Regions from separate parts of the Proteiniclasticum sp. C24MP genome, predicted to be linked through region 2. Evidence: a T-box and tRNA genes for the amino acid it is inferred to sense, from the RefSeq annotation. Region 2 holds a T-box; the other holds one or more tRNA genes.
The links. The T-box of region 2 lies ahead of leuS (leucine--tRNA ligase). A T-box ahead of a tRNA ligase gene usually reads a tRNA of that ligase, here a tRNA-Leu.
Positions count from the first base shown of each region.

Region 1: it encodes a tRNA-Leu, which carries the amino acid that the T-box ahead of leuS (leucine--tRNA ligase) is inferred to sense. The anticodon was not compared.

Region 1 is NZ_JBINJW010000010.1:23,437-33,068, reverse strand. It holds gene ACHAL6_RS08745 (3-oxoacyl-ACP synthase) at 1-357, opposite strand, end outside; gene ACHAL6_RS08740 (beta-ketoacyl-ACP reductase) at 369-1,088, opposite strand; gene ACHAL6_RS08735 (MaoC family dehydratase) at 1,906-2,322, shown strand; gene ACHAL6_RS08730 (acyl-CoA dehydrogenase) at 2,333-3,472, shown strand; gene ACHAL6_RS08725 (electron transfer flavoprotein subunit beta) at 3,488-4,297, shown strand; gene ACHAL6_RS08720 (electron transfer flavoprotein subunit alpha/FixB family protein) at 4,287-5,312, shown strand; gene ACHAL6_RS08715 (alpha/beta hydrolase) at 5,418-6,464, shown strand; gene ACHAL6_RS08710 (hypothetical protein) at 6,562-6,780, shown strand; gene ACHAL6_RS08705 (GNAT family N-acetyltransferase) at 7,112-7,606, opposite strand; gene ACHAL6_RS08700 (GyrI-like domain-containing protein) at 7,825-8,295, opposite strand; tRNA gene ACHAL6_RS08695 (tRNA-Met) at 8,437-8,512, opposite strand; tRNA gene ACHAL6_RS08690 (tRNA-Leu) at 8,527-8,613, opposite strand; tRNA gene ACHAL6_RS08685 (tRNA-Met) at 8,628-8,704, opposite strand; gene ACHAL6_RS08680 (S1 domain-containing RNA-binding protein) at 8,846-9,253, opposite strand; gene ACHAL6_RS08675 (septum formation initiator family protein) at 9,309-9,584, opposite strand; gene ACHAL6_RS08670 (RNA-binding S4 domain-containing protein) at 9,611-9,632, opposite strand, start outside.
Region 2 is NZ_JBINJW010000001.1:186,760-196,391, reverse strand. It holds gene ACHAL6_RS01040 (TRAP transporter small permease) at 1-158, shown strand, start outside; gene ACHAL6_RS01035 (TRAP transporter large permease) at 162-1,439, shown strand; gene ACHAL6_RS01030 (transketolase) at 1,490-2,320, shown strand; gene ACHAL6_RS01025 (transketolase family protein) at 2,322-3,140, shown strand; gene ACHAL6_RS01020 (SDR family NAD(P)-dependent oxidoreductase) at 3,269-4,027, shown strand; gene leuS (leucine--tRNA ligase) at 4,184-6,622, opposite strand; T-box leader at 6,661-6,856, opposite strand; gene ACHAL6_RS01010 (class IV adenylate cyclase) at 6,906-7,463, opposite strand; gene ACHAL6_RS01005 (hypothetical protein) at 7,833-8,027, shown strand; gene ACHAL6_RS01000 (MFS transporter) at 8,341-9,615, shown strand.

The sequences.
Region 1 (9,632 bases), on a different contig from region 2:
GGTGGTGCAGCATCTGTTTGCCAGATCGATGCCCCAGGCGTTCACCGCTCCGATGCGGTCCTGAATATAGAGCGCAGACGTGGTCAAGGGATATTCCTTCCACTCTTCTCCGACACAGAGAATCACATCGATGTCCAGAGGATCCACTCCGGTTCTTTTTAATGCATCCAGTGCAGCCAGTGCGCCCATTTCCTGGGTTCCGTCCTTTTCACCTGGTACAGGCTTCTTCCTGATACCAAGCTTCTCGACCACCGCTTCCTTCGCCCAGACACCGCCGGTCTTTTCCGCAATTTCTTCCCCTGTGATGTAAGTTTCAGGGATGTAGATGCCGGTACCGACAATTCCAACGTTTGCCATGATATTCCTCCTTACAGTCTCATTCCTCCGTTAACGGATAAGTTGTGTCCAGTGATATAGGATGCTTCATCGGATGCCAGGAAAAGCGCTGCACTTGCGATTTCTTCAGGCTGTGCCAGTCTGCCGAGCATGGTCTGCGCCGCAAACTTGTCCAGAAGATCCTGTGGTACGGTCTTTAGGATGTCTGTCATGGTATATCCAGGAGAAATCGCATTGACTCTTACCTGGGCACCCTTCATGGCGAATTCCTTGGCCCAGGTCTTGGTCATGCCGATGACGCCTGCTTTGGTGGCCGCGTAGTTCGCCTGTCCGATGTTTCCGAACTCTCCCACTACAGAGGAGATATTGATGATGGAACCTTTTCCGTCTGCCTGCATCTTAGGTCCCACGAATCTTGTAAGATTAAAGACACCCTTCAGGTTCACATCAATGACGAGATCCCACATTTCGTCTGTCATCTTTCTGGTCAGCGCATCTCTTGTGATACCTGCATTGTTCACCAGGATATCGATTCTGCCATACTTCTCTGTGACATATTCTGTGAACGCTCTGCATGCCTCCACGTCGGTGACGTTCAGCTTGTAGCCTTCCACATTGGGGTTTTCATAGGACAGGTCTCCCATGTCCACTGCCACTACCTTGGCACCTTCACTGGCAAAAAGCTCCGCCATGGCCTGCCCAAGTCCTCTTGCTCCTCCGGTAACTACTGCAACTTTGTCTTGTAATCTCATCTTAGTATTCCCTCCTGATATTATATTTGGTTCCATCACACATAGTTGAATCTGATTATAGTTTCTCTTTCAGGAATCCGTTCAGAATCACCAACATGAAATATGAATCACTCTTCATGTTTAGAGTAAATGATAGCGTTTCCAAAGTCAACTATTTTAACAAAGAGCGCATACTTTTAATGAATTCCAACTGAAATCACCTTCAAATTTTAATTTCACCAATGGAACATCTCAATTTTAAACACATTCGCACTTTTTATGTAAACCAATGTAAAGGTTCACAAGAGCCCCTCCTTCCATATGATAATTCTCTCACACAGATCGCATCTTTAATACAATATGAGAAATCAGATTATTCCCTTGTATATCAATGCTATTTACCGTGTTTATTCGATATATGAATTCAGGTTCTATGCTGATTCCTCCTGGTTATATCTGCATTTACGTGAACAAAGCAACAATCTTGTCTATTTCAGACAATGATCCGATTTCCTTCTGGCACATAGAACCATTATATACATATCGTTATACATTTAACAATTCGTTCTGTCATTTTTTCTCCTGTCCTTCTTTCTCCTTTTCCATAGGCATTTCAGGAAACCTGAATTATAATGAAAGAGGCAGATCCATAGAGATGCCTGTAAACAGGTGCTTTTTTTCTCAAATCAGATCCATGTTAAAAAAATAACAGTTTTTTCTCATTACCTATTGAATTTCCGATTTAAAAGTTTATAATGGGATTAAACATGAAAGGTTCATCATGTTAAACATTTTCACTGCATGATTTTGTGAACCGATTATCATACGGGAGGTAACTATGAAAGGAAAGACCATCAGGGAAATCCGGATCGGAGATAGCGAAAGCTATGAAAGAACCGTAACTGAAACAGACGTCGTACTGTTCGGAGGTGTATCCGGAGATCTCAATCCAGCACATTTCAACGAGATGTACGCCAAGGACACTATGTTCAAAGGCAGAATCGTTCACGGCATGCTCACCGCGTCCTATTTTTCCACCATCCTCGGCACACTCCTTCCAGGACCTGGAACCATCTATCTGGGGCAGGAGCTTAAATTCACAAAGCCGGTACGTGTTCAGGATACCATCAAGGCGGTCGCCACCGTCACAGAAATCATAGAAGAAAAAAACATCATAAAACTGGAAACCATCGCATACAATCAGCAGGGTGAAGTGGTAGTAAAAGGATCTGCTACCGTCATGCCACCTAAGTAGGAGGACTAAAATGGATTTTGATCTGAGTAAAAAGCAGGCACTCTCTCTTAAACTGTTCAAGGATTTTGCAATGAATGAAGTGAAGCCCATCGCGGCCGAAGTGGATGAAATGGAAAGATTCCCCTCGGAAACCGTCGAAAAAATGGCTTCCATCGGTATGATGGGCATCCCCGTTTCTTCCGTCTACGGAGGATCCGACGGGGACAACCTAATCTACACCATGGCTGTGGAAGAGCTGTCAAAGTTCTGCGGAACCACAGGCGTCATTCTTTCCGCTCACACTTCACTGGCATGCGGTCCACTGCAGAGCTTCGGAACCGAAGCCCAGAAACTGAAATATCTTGTGCCTCTGGCATCCGGTGTAAAAATCGGAGCCTTCGGCCTTACAGAGCCCAATGCCGGCAGTGATGCCGCCATGCAGCAGACCATTGCCGTGAAAGAAGGATCTCATTACAGAATCAATGGTTCAAAGATCTTCATCACCAATGGTGGCTATGCGGATATCTTCATCATTTTCGCCATGACCGATAAAACCAAAGGAACCCGTGGTATTTCCGCTTTCATACTGGAAAAAGGCATGGAAGGATTCACCATCGGTAAGACAGAGCACAAACTGGGCATCAAGGGAAGCTCCACCACAGAACTGATCTTCAAAGATGTTCTGGTTCCGGAAGAGAACCTTCTAGGACAAGAGGGCAAGGGATTCAAGATCGCCATGAATACACTGGATGGCGGAAGAATCGGAATCGCAGCTCAGGCTCTTGGCATCGCTCAGGGTGCACTGGATGAAGCCATAAAATACACAAAAGAAAGAAAACAGTTCGGAAAACCTCTATCCGCTTTCCAGAACTCTCAGTTCCAGATCGCAGAGCTTCAGACGAAAATAGATGCAGCCAGACTCCTCACCTATCGCGCAGCTTCCTTCAAGGACAAAGGACTTCCTTATTCCAAAGAAGCGGCCATGGCGAAGTATTATGCTTCAGACGTAGCCATGGAAAGCACAAGAACTTCCATACAGCTTCTGGGGGGATACGGCTATACAAGAGAGTATCCCGTGGAAAGAATGTATCGTGATGCGAAGATCACTGAGATCTATGAAGGCACCACAGAAGTGCAGAAGATGGTCATTGCCGCATCTGTGCTGAAGTAAAGGAGAGTGGAAATCATGAATATTGTTGTTTTACTGAAACAGGTACCCGACACCACAGAAATGAAGATCGATAAGGAAAGAGGAACCCTCATACGCACCGGTGTACCCACCATCACGAATCCGGATGATCTGGCAGGATTCGAGGCTGCTCTGAAGATCAGGGATCATCAGGATGCCAGGATCATCTGCGTCACCATGGGGCCTCCTCAGGCGGAGTCCATGCTAAGAGAGCTCTACGCCATGGGCGCAGACGAATGCATCCTGATCAGTGACGGCAGGTTCGGTGGTGCAGACACCTGGGCCACATCCAACACCATCGGTGCAGCTCTGGCTACCATGGATTATGATCTCATCATCGCGGGAAGACAGGCAATTGACGGCGATACCGCCCAGGTGGGACCTCAGACCGCAGAAAAACTGAATCTTCCTCAGATCACCTACGTGGATGAGATTCTTGAAATCAGCAAAGAGAAGATCAGAGTGAAGAAAGCGCTGGAGAACCGATATGAGATCATCGAATCCGACATGCCCTGCCTCATCACCACCTTAAGCACCATCGCAAAGCCAAGATACATGCATGTGAAGAAGATCATGGAAGCTTTCGACAAGGACATCCGCATCATAAAATACGATGACCTGAACCTGGACCCCATGACCATAGGACTGAAGGGTTCTCCTACAAAAGTGAAGAAGACTTTCACAAAAGAAGTCCACAAGAACTCGGACATCCTTTCTCTGGAACCCAAGGAATCCGCCAGAAAGATCTTTGAAATGCTCATGGACAACAACTTCATCGGAAAGAAGGAGGCTCACTATGAATATTAAATCCTATCGCGACATCTATATTTTTATAGAGCATCATGAAGATAAGCTCCACGATGCAAGCCTTGAGCTTCTCGGTGAAGCCGTAAGGCTGAAGGAAAACAGAACGAATCTGGGTTACAGCGTCATAGCAGTGATTCTCGGTGCACCAGGTGAGGAAGCACTCAAAGAACTCGGTTACCGAGGTGCGGATCAGATCATAAATATTCATCATGAATCTCTTCATTCCTACAGCACGGAAGTCTATACCACACTTCTTGATGAACTGATCAGGACCGATAAGCCGGATATATTCCTTGTTCCGGCCACAGTACTTGGAAGAGATCTGGCACCAAGACTGGCAGCGCGCTGCGACACAGGCCTCACAGCAGATGCCACAAAACTTGAATTTGATCCGGAAGATGAGCACTCCTCTCTTCTGTATGTCACTAGGCCTGCCTTCGGGGGCAATCTTTTCGGCACCATCATCAATGAGACAAAGAGACCTCAGATGACCACCATACGACCCGGTGTCATGGATGCCCTTCCCATAGATGAGCATCGACTTTTCACAATAGAGAAAAGAGAAGTCCAGCCTGAGACCATCAGAGATTCCGTAAGGATTCTTGAAGTGCTCCCGAAGGACCACATGGCCATAGACATCGCCAAGGCGGACATCATCATTTCCGGTGGGCGTGGAGTGGGAAATAATTTCCATGTTCTCAGAGAATGTGCTGATATGATCGGTGCTGAAGTGGCAGGTTCAAGAGCCGCTGTGGATGAAGGTCGCATCGACAAGGAGTTCCAGGTAGGCCAGACGGGAAAAACCGTCAAACCGAAAGTGTATATCGCCTGCGGCATCTCGGGCGCCGTCCAGCATATGGCCGGAATGGAGAAGTCAGATTACATCATCGCCATCAACAAAGACCCGGATGCACCGATCTTCGGCTCCTCCAACATCGGTCTAGTGGGTGATGTCCTTGAAATCCTGCCCCTTCTCACCCAGGAAATCAGAAGCTACAGGGAAAGACCTTTTTAGGTCTTTCTCTTTTCTTCCATTCAGATGATTTTCTAGAAACTGTTTACATAGCGGAAAACTTGGTCTAAAATAACCTTTACTATGATTTTGAAAGGATGGATGTATATGATGTCCCAAGTAGAAAAGAAAGAAATCAGCACCGGAAGGCTTGTGGTCTCCTATCTGGAAGCCGGAGACAAGGAGAAGGAACCTCTGGTTCTCATCCATGGAAACACCTCTTCCAGCCTCTTTTTCACCCCTACCATAGATGCTCTGAAAGACAGATTCCATATCTTTGCACCGGATCTTAGAGGATATGGCTATACGGAAAAACTGCCTATTGACTCCACGAAGGGCATGAAGACCTGGTCGGAGGATATCAGAAGCTTTGTGGAAACACTGAAGATCGAAAAGCCTCATATCATAGGCTGGTCCATGGGCGGTGGCGTCGCCATGCAGTACACCATGGATTATCCGGAAGACGTTAAAAGCCTTGGACTCATCAACCCTCTTTCCCCTTACGGCTTCTCCGGAACCAGAGGAAAGGATGGAGAAGTGACCCATGCGTCCCACGCAGGAACCGGTGGAGGTCTTGTGAACAAGGCCTTTGTGGAAAGCCTCAGAAACAAGGATGTCAGTGCGGATAATCCAGCCTCGGCACCTAACGTGCTGAAAGGACTTTTCGGCAGCGACTATGAGATCACCGAAGAACTTCAGAACCTTTTCGTGAAATCCATGTTCCTCATGGAGATCGGGGACGATTTCTATCCAGGAGATGCGACTCCCGTAGCTGAATGGCCGTTCCTCGGGCCCGGTACCAGAGGTGTGGGAAACACCATGAGTCCGAAGTATGTGAACCTCACCGGTATTACACAGATCAGTCCAAAACCTCCAGTCATCTGGTTCAGAGGAACCCAGGATAAGATCGTCTCGGACACCTCCTTCAGTGATGTGGGCTTTCTGGGACAACTGGGCGTCATCCCAGGCTGGCCAGGCGCTGAAGTCTATCCGCCACAGCCCATGGTGACCCAGACCAGAACCGTTTTTGAAAAGTACGCGGAAGAAGGCGGCATCTTCAAAGAGGCAGTCTTTGAAAAGTCCGGTCACAGTCCTCAGATCGAGGAACCGGAAAAGTTCGTGGCAGAATACGAGGCATTTCTTGGAAGCATTTGATGTGAAGAAAATAACATTTTGTACTTCTCCGGGTAAGTTATGCTATACTATCTAATGTAAAATAATCTTGTCCCAATGGGAAATGGAGAGGTACATTATGGAATTAAGAGAAATACTGCGTGCATTTCTGTTCATCATCGCTGCATGCTCATTTGGCATATTCGTCCTTAGTTTCTTCACTCTGGCAAAGATGAAATCCGTGCCGAAGAAAAACAGAAACCTGATGGAATACCAGAAACCAAAGCAGTATAAGACTTTAGGAGTCAGCACCCTAGGCATATCAGCAGTTGCACTTGTTCTTGCACTCTGGATGTAAGAAGTGTTATAGCCGAAAATAAAAGGACCGGAGGAAATCATCAGTGATTTTCTCTGGTCCTTTTATTTATGTATCACGTTAATTAATAGATCGAATTACCATCGTTTCACTCAAAATTATTGAAGAATCCAATCCGAACTGTCTTTAACTGAAATATTGCATCTTTATACCTGAATGAGAAGCGATAAAACTCGATTCTCTTTAACTCAACTTAAACCATACTCTCTTAAGAGGCTCCTCATACCCTCTTGTGCATACAACCATAAGAAAAAGCACCCAGCCCCCTTGATCTGAATGCTAATGTTTGATTTATTTGATCTTTTTCCTTCTTTCAGGTCTTTGATATGGTGTATCCATCTTCACGAGAAAGCATCTTCTCCATGGACACGAAAGGAATCCCATGAATCTGCTCTTGATCACCTGTAGAGTAAAAGTCCAACTTCTCATAGAAAGATACTGCACCAAGGGAAGAATTTGTTGAAATCTTACTATAAGCCACCTCACCAGAAAGAAGTCTATCTTCATAGAACCTGTATAGTCTTTTCCCGTAACCCCGACCCATACAACCCAGACTTACAAAGAGCAACGCAAGAAATCCACCCCTTGCACCCAGCACACCCGCAAAGCGGTCCTCTTCATCAAAAACCCCTAGCAGAATATACTGCTCCTCCCTGATCATGGCAATGAAATCAGATACTTTAAGCGAATCAAGAAAGACACTGACACCTCCAGGAGTGCATTCTTTCGCTTCCGTTGCAAGAAACACTTCCTTAATAAGAAGAAGTGCTTCCTCCACTTCGTCAATACTCAACTCTCTGATTTCCATGACCCATTTCTCCTTTCTAACGCAAAAGAACAGAACCCATATTTTCATTGGTCATGGCTTCGGCCAGTTTCACACCCAGCTTGCCTGCCCCAACAATCATTACTTTCATATCTCCTCCAAAATGTGTATTTTTTACATTATTGCTATTGTATCATTAAGAGAGAATATGTCACCCCTAATAACAGATAACCGACAGCACTGGTGCTGTCGGTCAAATTCTAATATACCGGTAAGTCAATTCTAGTCATGAGCTCTTCCGGATTCTCCACTTCTTCGGGAGAATTATAGTATGTTTCATAAGCTGGTCCCTTGGTCTGAAGACCCTTCTCTTCGATATATCTGTGCATCTCACCATAGACTTCTTTCATACCTTCATAAGGCCCCACATACATACAGGTGACCATTCTGCCTTCTTCAATCTCTCCCGGACACATATCACGGTCTCCAGGAATCACATCATCCACAGGAAACCCCATTTCCACATCCAGATCATTCATATCCCGGTTATAATACGCAATAAAGGGAGCCCCTTCAGGTTCGATATCAAGCTCATTCAGGTACGCACCGATTCTGCTGTAGGAATCAGCAATAAGGTCAGGAAGACGGGTAACGTCCGTACGCGTTCTGATACTGAGCACTGGCTGATAATGCTGCTGTCTGACCTCAATCGCAAGCATTGCCTGTTTCATCTTTATTCGCTCCTTTCCATTTTTTCGTGAATATTATAACACGATCAGGAAATCCCGCTGTGAACTTTCAATGAAGCACTGTTTACAAAGCCGGAATTCCACATACGAAAAAACAGCCTGACACATCAGACTGTTTCTCAATGGTAGCGGGGGTAGGACTTGAACCTACGACCTTCGGGTTATGAGCCCGACGAGCTGCCAACTGCTCCACCCCGCGATATTAAATTAAGTTGGTGCTGAAGACCGGAATCGAACCGGTACGGTATCGCTACCGCAGGATTTTAAGTCCTGTGCGTCTGCCAGTTTCGCCACTCCAGCATATATAAAAGAAATGGTAGCGGAAACAGGACTTGAACCTGCGACCCTTCGGGTATGAACCGAATGCTCTAGCCAGCTGAGCTATTCCGCCACATATGCTGCCGCCTCATCTCAGCGACAAAATTAATTATATATCATGGTCTATGCCTTGTCAACATTAAAAATAAAAATAATACCTGGGCAAACCAGGTATTATTTTCCACTCTCATTATTCTCTTTGATAGACTAGGGTTTACCCTTTTCTATTTTTTGTTCTGACTTCCTGCTTCTTCTTGTAGTCAGACATGATTTCTTCACTTTCTTTCATGAATTTAGACATAATATCTTCAAAATCACTGGATGCAGGCTTCTTCTTTTCTGGAGCAGTCCACTCAACCTCTGCAGGTCTGGATGATCTTTTCTGCTCTATTGCGACGCCCTGCTTTATGGATAGACTGATTTTTCCATTATCATCAATTCCTAAAATTTTGACCTGTACCTTGTCGCCTTCTTTGATAAATTCTTTGATGTCTTTAACATAGGTATCAGCTACCTCTGAAATGTGGACTAAGCCCGTCTTTCCGTTCAGATCTATGAAAGCTCCAAAGTTAGTAATATTTACTACAGTTCCTTCTACAATGTTTCCTACCTCTAAGGTCATGTTAATAAGAATCCTCCTTAAATTTTAAATAAATAAAGTATATAATGAAACCCAATCAGTCTCCTGACGAGTCAATTACCGGAATTTCACCTGGTCTTAATAAACCCAGCCTACTTCTGGCACTTCTTATAGTATAGTCTTCCGTCCGGGTGCTGTCTACCAAATTAGTCAGTTTTTCGTTCTCTTCCATAACTTTTACTAATTCTTCCTGCTGCAGCGCGATATTCTTTTCGATATTATTCATCATGACCTGTTGTCTATATACCGTAAAAACAATGACACCTGCAAACAGTATCAGAAACACTCTTACGAACACTTTCCCGATTTTCATGGTATTCCTCCAAACTTCAAGACGCTTTATTCGCCTTCTTCGTCTGTA
Region 2 (9,632 bases):
GAGCGATCATGGCGTACAACGAATATCGACTGGAGCAGCTCACAGCAGGAATGCAGCTGCCTGAATGGATATTTGGATCCTTTGTACCACTTGGTGCACTGCTGCTTCTGATCAGATTCACTGAAAAGACCATCGCAGCTGTAAAGGAGGAGGTATAGGCTATGACGACGATTGTATTATTCCTGACATTTGTCATTCTGCTTCTTCTTAATGTGCCCATAGCCATTACGCTGGGGCTCTCCTCGTTGGCAGCACTCATGGTTGAAAACATCGACTTCATTGTCGTACCGATGAATGTCTATGCCGCCACCAGTAAGTTTGTACTGCTGGCCATACCATTCTTCATACTTGGCGGAAACATCATGGAGAGAGCAGGTATTTCAAGCAGACTGATTCAACTGGCAGAAGCCTTCGTGGGTCACCTGAAAGGTGGCATGGCCATGGTGGTGGTTCTGGTGGCAACATTCTTTGCTGCGATTTCAGGATCTGGTCCTGCAACGGTGGCAGCCCTAGGCATGATACTCATTCCAGCCATGGCGAAAACCGGATACTCCAAAGAGTTTTCATCTGCTCTGATGGCCACATCGGGAGCCATTGGCGTCATCATCCCGCCATCGATCACCTTCGTAGTCTACGGCTCCATTGCTGGCGCATCCATCGGGACTCTTTTTGTAGCCGGGCTTGCACCTGGTATACTCATGGGTCTTGGTATGGCCGTAGTAGCCCTTCTTGTGGGCAGAAAACTTAACCTGAAGACGCTGGAGAAGGCATCGACGAAAATGAGATGGAAGGCTTTCAGAGAAGCTTTCTGGGGACTCCTTATGCCGGTGATCATTCTAGGTGGGATCTATGGCGGAATATTCACTCCGACGGAAGCTGCAGCGGTTTCTGCGGTCTATGGACTGATTGTAGGAATCTTTGTGTATAAAAGCATCACCATGAAGGACCTGTATGGTCTGCTCATCGATTCCACATCGCAGACAGCAGTGGTGATGCTCATCACTGCCACAGCAAGTCTCTTTGCCTGGGTCATTACGGTTTCGGGCATAGGAGAGGCCATCAGCACCATGTTCATCGATGTGACCGGAGGAAGCACCATCATCTTCTTCATCATTGTGAACATCATTCTGATCATTGCAGGAGCATTCCTTGATTCCACTTCAGCGCTGTATATCTTTACACCGCTTTTCCTTCCGGTCGCCATGGCGCTGGGGATTGATCTGGTTCATCTGGGTGTGGTGATGATCGTGAATCTGGCCATTGGACTTGTTACTCCGCCTGTGGGCGTCAACCTCTATGTAGCCTGCGGCATCGGAGAGGTGAATCTCTCTAAAATCTCAAAAGCGGCCATGCCACTGATAATCATGGCGCTGATTGTATTACTGATTGTAACGTATATCCCTGAAGTATCGCTCTTCCTGACGACACTCATGGGTTGATGAAAGCTGTTTTATAGAATGCATATCATATTCCAGAGGAGGAATTTATTGTGAATCATACAAGCATCGAAGAACTGAAAAATATTGCAAAAGACCTGAGAAAAACCAGTCTCACCATGATCTATACAGCTCAGTCAGGACATCCAGGCGGGTCTCTGTCAGCAGCGGATCTTATGGCGGCACTCTATTTCAAGGAGATGAACGTGGATCCGAAGAACCCGAAATGGGAGGATCGTGACCGTTTCGTCCTTTCAAAAGGGCATGTATGCCCCATCCAGTATAGCGCACTTGCACATAAGGGATTCTTCCCCTATGAGGAGATCTACACCTTAAGACAACATGGCTCCATTCTTCAGGGACATCCTGACATGAAGAGAACAAAGGGGATCGACATTTCCACCGGATCACTTGGACAGGGGCTTTCTGCAGGCGTCGGAATGGCTCTTGCAGGGAAGATGGATGAGAAATCCTACAGGACATTTGTACTGGTTGGAGACGGAGAATGTCAGGAAGGACAGATCTGGGAAGCGGCTCAGACTGCAGTGAAATATGAGCTGGATAACCTGGTGGTGTTTGTGGATGACAACAGACTCCAGTGTGACGGCATCTGTGATGAAGTCATGCCTACTCAGGACCTGAAGAAGAAATTTGAAGCATTCGGATTTGATACCAGAAGAATCGACGGGCATGATATGGAGTCCATCGTGAAGACGCTGGATGAAATCAGAGAAGCGAAGAACGGGAAACCTAAGTGCGTCGTTCTGGATACGGTAAAGGGAAAAGGTGTTTCCTACATGGAAGATGTAGTGGGCTGGCACGGGAAAGCGCCAAACAAAGAGCAGTACGAACAGGCCATTTCGGAAATCGAAGGAGGATTTTAAAATGGAAGTGACAAGAAGAGCTACGAGAGAAGGATTTGGAGAAGAAATCCTGAAACTGGGGAAAGCCAATGATAATATCGTCGTGATTGATGCAGACATCGGAAACTCCTGTAAGACCACAGCTTTTGCCAAGGAGCTGCCTAAGCAGCACCTGAATGTGGGTATTGCAGAGCAGAATGCGGCAGGTCTTGCTGCTGGCCTTGCAACTGCAGGGAAGATTCCATTTGTAACCACCTATGCGGTTTTCGGTTCTCTTCGCATGGCGGAGCAGATTCGTCAGACCATCTGCTATCCGAATCTCAATGTGAAGATCGCCTGCTCCCATGGTGGACTGACACCAGCAAATGATGGAGCCAGCCACCAGGCCATCGAAGATATGGGGGTGCTGAGAACATTTCCTAATATGACGGTCATCATGGGTGCAGACTTCAATGCAACCAAAAAGCTTGTGGAACAGGCAGCCAAGGTCTATGGTCCTGTGTACCTGAGATTCACAAGAGATGCCATCCCTGTGATCTATGGGGAAGATGAAACCTTTGAAATCGGCAAGGCCAAGAAACTTATGGATGGTGAGGATGTAGCAATCATCGCTAACGGTGATACGGTTCATCTGGCACTGGATGCGGCCAAGAAGCTTAATGAAGAAGGTGTAAGCGTCAAGCTCTTTGATATGCATACCATAAAACCATTAGACAGAGAAGCGGTGCTGGAGGCTGTGAAGGTCGGAAAGATTGTAACAGTGGAAGACCACAACATCATCAATGGTCTGGGAAGCGCTGTTTCTGGGTCGTCGCGGAAGAAGGCGGAGCCAAGGTCATAAGAATCGGTGTCATGGATCAGTTCGGACAGTCCGCACCTTATGAAGAACTTCTGGCACTAAATGGAATTACTGTGGAGAATATCATGGACAAGGCGAAATCGCTGTTATAGAAGGAGAGGAAGAAGAGTATGTTTGAGTTAAACGGAAAAGTTGCAGTTGTCACTGGTAGTGGTTCCAAAAAAGGAATCGGTAGAGAAATCGCACTTTCACTGTCAAAGCAGGGGGCCTCTGTGGTCATTGCAGATATGGGAAAAGAAGGTGTGGACGAAGTAGTCGCAGAAATCGAAAGCACTGGAGGCAAGGCTCTTGGAGTGGTTCTGAATGTGACCAGCGAAGAATCCGTCAGCAATCTGGTGGAAAAGACACTGGAAACCTTTGGCAGCCTGGATATACTGATCAACAATGCAGGAATATCCCAGAAGGTCACAGTGGAGGATATGACCCTTGAGGACATGAAGAGAATCTTCAATGTGAACATGTTCGGCCTTTTCCTCATAACCAAGGCTGCACTGAAGCCTATGAAGGAAAAAGGATGGGGAAGAATCATCAGCTTATCCTCTGTCTCAGGAAAAAGAGGTGGCGGAGTATTCGGAGGAGCCCATTACTCCGCTTCCAAAGCTGCGGTGCTTGGATTCTCGAAGAATCTGGCAAGAGAAGTGGCGAAGGATGGAATCACTGTAAACTGTGTAGCACCAGGACTTGTAAACACAGACATCTGGAAATCCATGCCTGAAGAACTGGCGCAGAAGGTCATTGATGGAATTCCCATGGGCAGACCAGGTGAAACCGCTGAAATCGCCTCCACCATCACTTTCCTTGCTTCTGAAGAAGCATCCTACATCACAGGGGAAGACATCGACATCAACGGCGGATCCCATATGGACTAAAAGCGCTCTGGAAGGGTTATGGCCTAAAACCTCTGAAAGAATGCTTCTATAAAGAAAGACCACTCAGTATAATCTGAGTGGTCTTTCTTTATAGAAATATAGTTGTTTTATTGTGTAATCTCGTGCTGTCTGGTTCTTGAGAATGAATCGGCTGTATTATCCCTTGACTACGATATTCACAAGCCTTCCCTTGATGACGATGACCTTGACGATATTCTTTCCTTCTGTCTCTTTTCGGATGGTGGCATCGGCAAGAGCCAGTTCTCTGATCTCATCATCGGAAGCGGTAGAAGGAATCATGATTCTTTCCTTGATCTTGCCGTTGATCTGGATGGCGATTTCCACTTCATCCTTAACTAGAGCAGCTTCATCATAACCTGGCCATGCTTCATCGAAGACAGATCCTTCATTTCCGAAGAGATGCCAGATCTCTTCTCCGAAATGAGGTGCAAATGGTGCCAGAATGCGGATGAAATCCGCATTGACCTTTTCCAGGACCTTGTGATTGTGTGCTTTCAGCGGGATGTATTTGGTCAGGGCATTGGTCAGCTCCATCATCCTTGCAATGGCGGTATTAAACTGCATCTTCTCCGCATCTTCGGAGACACCCTTGATGGTGTTGGCGTTCCAGTAAAGAAGATCCTTGTCCTCGCTGCGAAGCTCGTCCGTATTGCTGGAGCTCTGCAGGATATCCTTGATGTTATGGAAGTTTCTTTCCACTCGGTCCACGAATCTCGCCACGGAACGAATGCCTTCATCAGACCAGGCGCCACCCTCTGCGTAGGAGAATCCGAACATGAGATACATTCTGAACACATCAGAGCCGTACTGGTTGATGTATTCATCCGGAGAAATGGTGTTGCCTTTTGATTTACTCATTTTCTGTCCGTCTGGTCCCAGAATCAGTCCCTGATGAGTCAGAGACTTGAAGGGTTCGTCGAAGGACAGGAAGCCCATGTCTCTTAAAGCCTTTGTGACAAATCTTGCATAGAGCAGATGCATCACGGCATGCTCTGGTCCGCCCACATACTTGTCTACAGGAAGCATCTTGTTGATCATGTCCTTATCGAAAGCTTCCTCTTCGTTCTTGTTGTCCACATATCTTAAATAGTACCAGGAGGAGCAGACGAAGGTGTCTAAAGTATCCGCTTCTCTTGTGGCATGCCCGCCGCATTTCGGACAGGTGGTATTTAAGAATTCCTCGCTTTTTGCCAGAGGGCTCTTGCCGTCTGGGGCAAATTCCACATCATAAGGAAGGGTCACAGGAAGATCCTTCTCTTCCACCACCACTTCACCGCAGTGATCGCAGTAGACGATAGGAATCGGTGCTCCCCAGTATCTCTGTCTTGATACCAGCCAGTCTCTCAGTCTGTAGTTGACTTTCATTGCTCCGCTGTTTTTCTCTTCCAGCCACATGGTGACTTTCTCTTTGGCTTCTTCGCCCATGAGTCCGTTGAAATCTCCCGAGTTCATCATTTTTCCGATTTCGGTATAGGGAAGATCCTCTCCACCTTCGATGACTCTTTCGATGGGCAGATCATATTTCTTTGCAAATTCATAGTCTCTTTCATCATGAGCAGGAACGGCCATGACGATTCCGGTGCCATAGGTGTTCAGGACATAGTCACCGACCCAGATGGGAATAATTCTTCCGTTGATGGGATTCACGGCGTAGGAACCTGTGAATACACCGGTCTTTTCCCTGGACAGGGACTGACGGTCGATGTCGCTCTGCATTTTTGCCTGCTCTATATAGGCTTCCACTTCTGCTCTCTGCGCTTCAGTTGTAAGAGCAGGAACCATGGAATTCTCAGGAGCGAATACCACATAGGATGCTCCGTAAAGTGTATCTACACGGGTGGTGAAGACTTCGAATTCCAGATCCTTCTGATCCACCTTGAATTTCACGGAGGAGCCGTAGGATCTGCCGATCCAGTGCCTCTGCATGGATTTGGTCTTTTCCGGCCAGTCCAGACCATCCAGATCTTCCAGAAGCTCATCCGCATACTTGGTGATGCTGAAGAACCACTGGGTCAGGTCTTTCTTGATGACTGGAGTTCCACATCTTTCGCAGGCACCGTCCAGAACCTGCTCATTAGCAAGTACGGTATTACAGCTTGGGCACCAGTTTACAGGGGCATTCTTTCTGTAAGCCAGGCCATTCTTATACAGCTGAACGAAAAGCCATTGTGTCCATTTATAATAGTCCGGTGCACAGGTCACCACTTCGTGGTCCCAGTTGAACATGGCACCCATGGCCTTCAGCTGGACCTCCATGGTTTCGATATTCTTCAGTGTGGAATCCATAGGATGGATGCCTGTCTTGATCGCATAGTTTTCAGCAGGAAGACCGAAGGCATCAAAGCCCATGGGCTGGAACACGTTGTATCCCTGCATTTTCTTCATTCTTGCCCAGGAATCAGTGGGTCCGTAGTTGAACCAGTGTCCTGCATGAAGCTTGCTCCCTGAAGGATAGGAGAACATCTCAAGAACATAGAGTTTTTCTTTGTCCTTGTCTTCTCTGAACTTGAAAACGCCTGAATCTTCCCAGATTTTCTGCCATTTCTCATCTGTGTGTTTGCCGTAAATTGCCATTTTCTTCCTCCTTTAAATAAAAAAACTTCGTCTCTGCACTAAGAGACGAAGTATATCCGTGGTACCACTCTAATTAAGCTTACGCTTCACTTTGGCTGAATGTAACGGTTCATACCGTGGCCTGTTAAGCCAATGCTCCCTAGACGAGTTCACATGATCTCCATATCTCTTCTCACCAGCCAGAGACTCTCTATGATGGTTTCCCATGCTACTACTTCTGTTCATCGCACATATATCGAAATTATACCTAGGGAGAAGATAAAAGTCAACTGTTCTTCCTGAATTACAGACCTTCCGGCGTTTCAGGAGACAAGCCCCTTTCCTTTAGTATTTCATGGATGCTTAAGGAAGAGGTGTCTTCCATGGTGTAGCCGAGAAGTGCAACCACTTCTTCCAGTTCTTCTTCCGTGGGACTCTCCACTTCGAGGTAGGGAAAAGGAACAAATGCCTTGTCGTTGACATCAATCTCCACTAAGGTGTTTTTATACTGATAGCTTTCACGGGATTTTCTGATGTTTTCAATGAGCTGCAGACCTAGGGAACGGAAGATGCCAAGACCGGCTTCCTTGTTTTCGATGACAGTTTCATACTCTTCCATTTTCTTGTAGACTTCCCTTGATAAAAGCTTCTTTGTGGTCATGAATACCGTTTCCTCTCCGGTCTCCTGGTCCTTCACCACACGTATTCTGGCATAGCCTTTCTTGCTAAGCAGTCTTCGGTCAGGAAAATCATGAATGTAGTTCTCCTGCATTTCGTTCTTCACAAGCACTGCACCATTCTCTTTCATGATCTTTCTGATGTTGTCGATACTGATATCGAGAATCTTCACTTCCAGTTCCATATTCCATCTCTCCTTAAATAGATTTTATTGAAATCATTACATAATCTGTGTATCAATTGGTTTCGTATTCCGGATTTCTTTGTTTTTCATGATGTTTCAGGCTTGTGAAATCGAAAAAAACAGGTAAAATGATTACCTTTACTGTAACGATTTCGAAGTATTGAAACAGTTTCATAACCTAATGTCATAAACTTATGTAAACGGCCTTGACTGTTTACATGACCAGGGCTAAAATGCAGTTGTAACAGGAAAAAGATAAACCTGTTGAAGTAATTATACATTTATTCCTTTAAGAGGTACAGGCGTACCGGATCTAAAAAATCTCCCACGGGACCTTAAAAGAAAATGTCATTAAGTGAGGTGTAGAATATGAATGCATATGATGCTACAAAGAGGATTTATGCGATCAGCGAGGAGCTGAGTATATTATCCAAAGAACTTGGTGCTGCAGTTAAGGAAACCAACAGGAATCTGATTGAACAGAAGATCAATATTCTAGAAAATGAGTTTTTTAATATAAAGCACAAATTGGAGAAGATCAGTCTTCCCGCAGGAAGTTTATAGGACTTCGAACAAAAGAGAAGCAGCTTAGGCTGAAGACAGCATAAGATAAGCCACGTTACAGTGGTAAGGAACAAAAGAGAAGGCCATGTACGAACAGTTTAAGGTACCATGGTGAAGAGATGAGAGAAGGAGCTGGATTTCAGCTCTTTTTCTTATGTTCAGAAATAAGCGATACACGGAAGCGTCATCAGATTACAGATTACAGGCCACGAACATTGATGTTCCAGTGCACTTCTGGTAGGATGAACAGTGGATTACTGCAGTATATAGATGCAGCTGATAGAAGGAAACGAAGAGATTGAGGAGAGAAAGCATGAAGAAATCAAAACTGTATTATGGATGGATAATTGTTCTTGTAGGAGCACTGATGCTGCTTTTTTCCTCACCGGGACAGACGTTTTCCGTATCGATTTTCATCGATCATTATATAGAGCAGTTCGGATGGTCCAGATCCCAGATTTCAAGTTTCTATTCCATCGCCACACTGATTTCCGGTTTCTCCATGCCCTTTGTGGGGAAACTCATCGACAGCAGAGGACATAGAAAATCGGCTGTACTCATCAGTTTCTTATTCGGGATCGTTCTTGTCTGGATGAGTGCCATCCGAGCGCCCTGGATGATCTTTTTCGGATTCATCTTCATCAGGATGTTCGGTCAGGGATCCCTGAGTCTCATTCCCTCCGTTCTCATTCCACAGTGGTTCATAAGGAAGAGGGGGAGAGCGCTTTCACTGATTTCCATCGGAGGGGTTCTAGGTTCAGCTCTTGTTCCCCCCCTGAACAATTATCTCATTGAAAACTTCGGCCTTTCAAGAGCCTGGATTTTCTGGGCGGTGGCTATGGTGCTCATTATGCTTCCTGTGGCCTTCTTTTTCGTGAAAAACAGACCAGAAGACATCGGTATGCTTCCAGATGGCATCATCGGAAAGAATACTGAAGATAGGGAGAGGGAAAGCCATGATGCTCTGCCTGAGGAGGAAGTAGAGCGTTCCTGGACGCTCAGTGAAGCAAAAGGAACCCGTGCCTTCTGGCTGATGCTACTGGCCACCATGGTGCCTTCCCTCGTGAACACGGGTATAACCTTCCATATGATCTCCATCATCTCCGGAAAAGGATTTGACTCCGCATTCGGTGCAGTGATTTTATCCATCACCGCTTTCAGTCAGATTCCCATGACTTTTCTTGCAGGATTTCTGCTGGATAAAGTAAAGGTCAATCTGGTGAAGGGATTCAATTTCATCTTCTATGCCATCATCATGCTGACACTGAATTTTGCAGGAGGCACTCTGGTGCTCATGGTCTATGCAGTCATGCATGGAACCTTCATGGCCTTTGACTCGGTGAGCACAGGCATGCTCTGGTCTAACTACTTCGGAAGAAAGCATCTGGGAAAGATCAGGGGCCTTGCGGTTTCATTCATGGTTCTGGGATCAGCCCTAGGACCCCTTCCTTTCGGCGCAGCCTATGACTATTTCGGCGGATACAGGGAAGTGCTCCTTGCCTTCATGATTCTGCCGATCCTTGCAAGCCTCGCTTCCTTCAGTTCTCCAGCACCGGTTTATGCGGAAAAGAATAGGGAAGTGGCCTAAGGATTCAGGGAACGTGT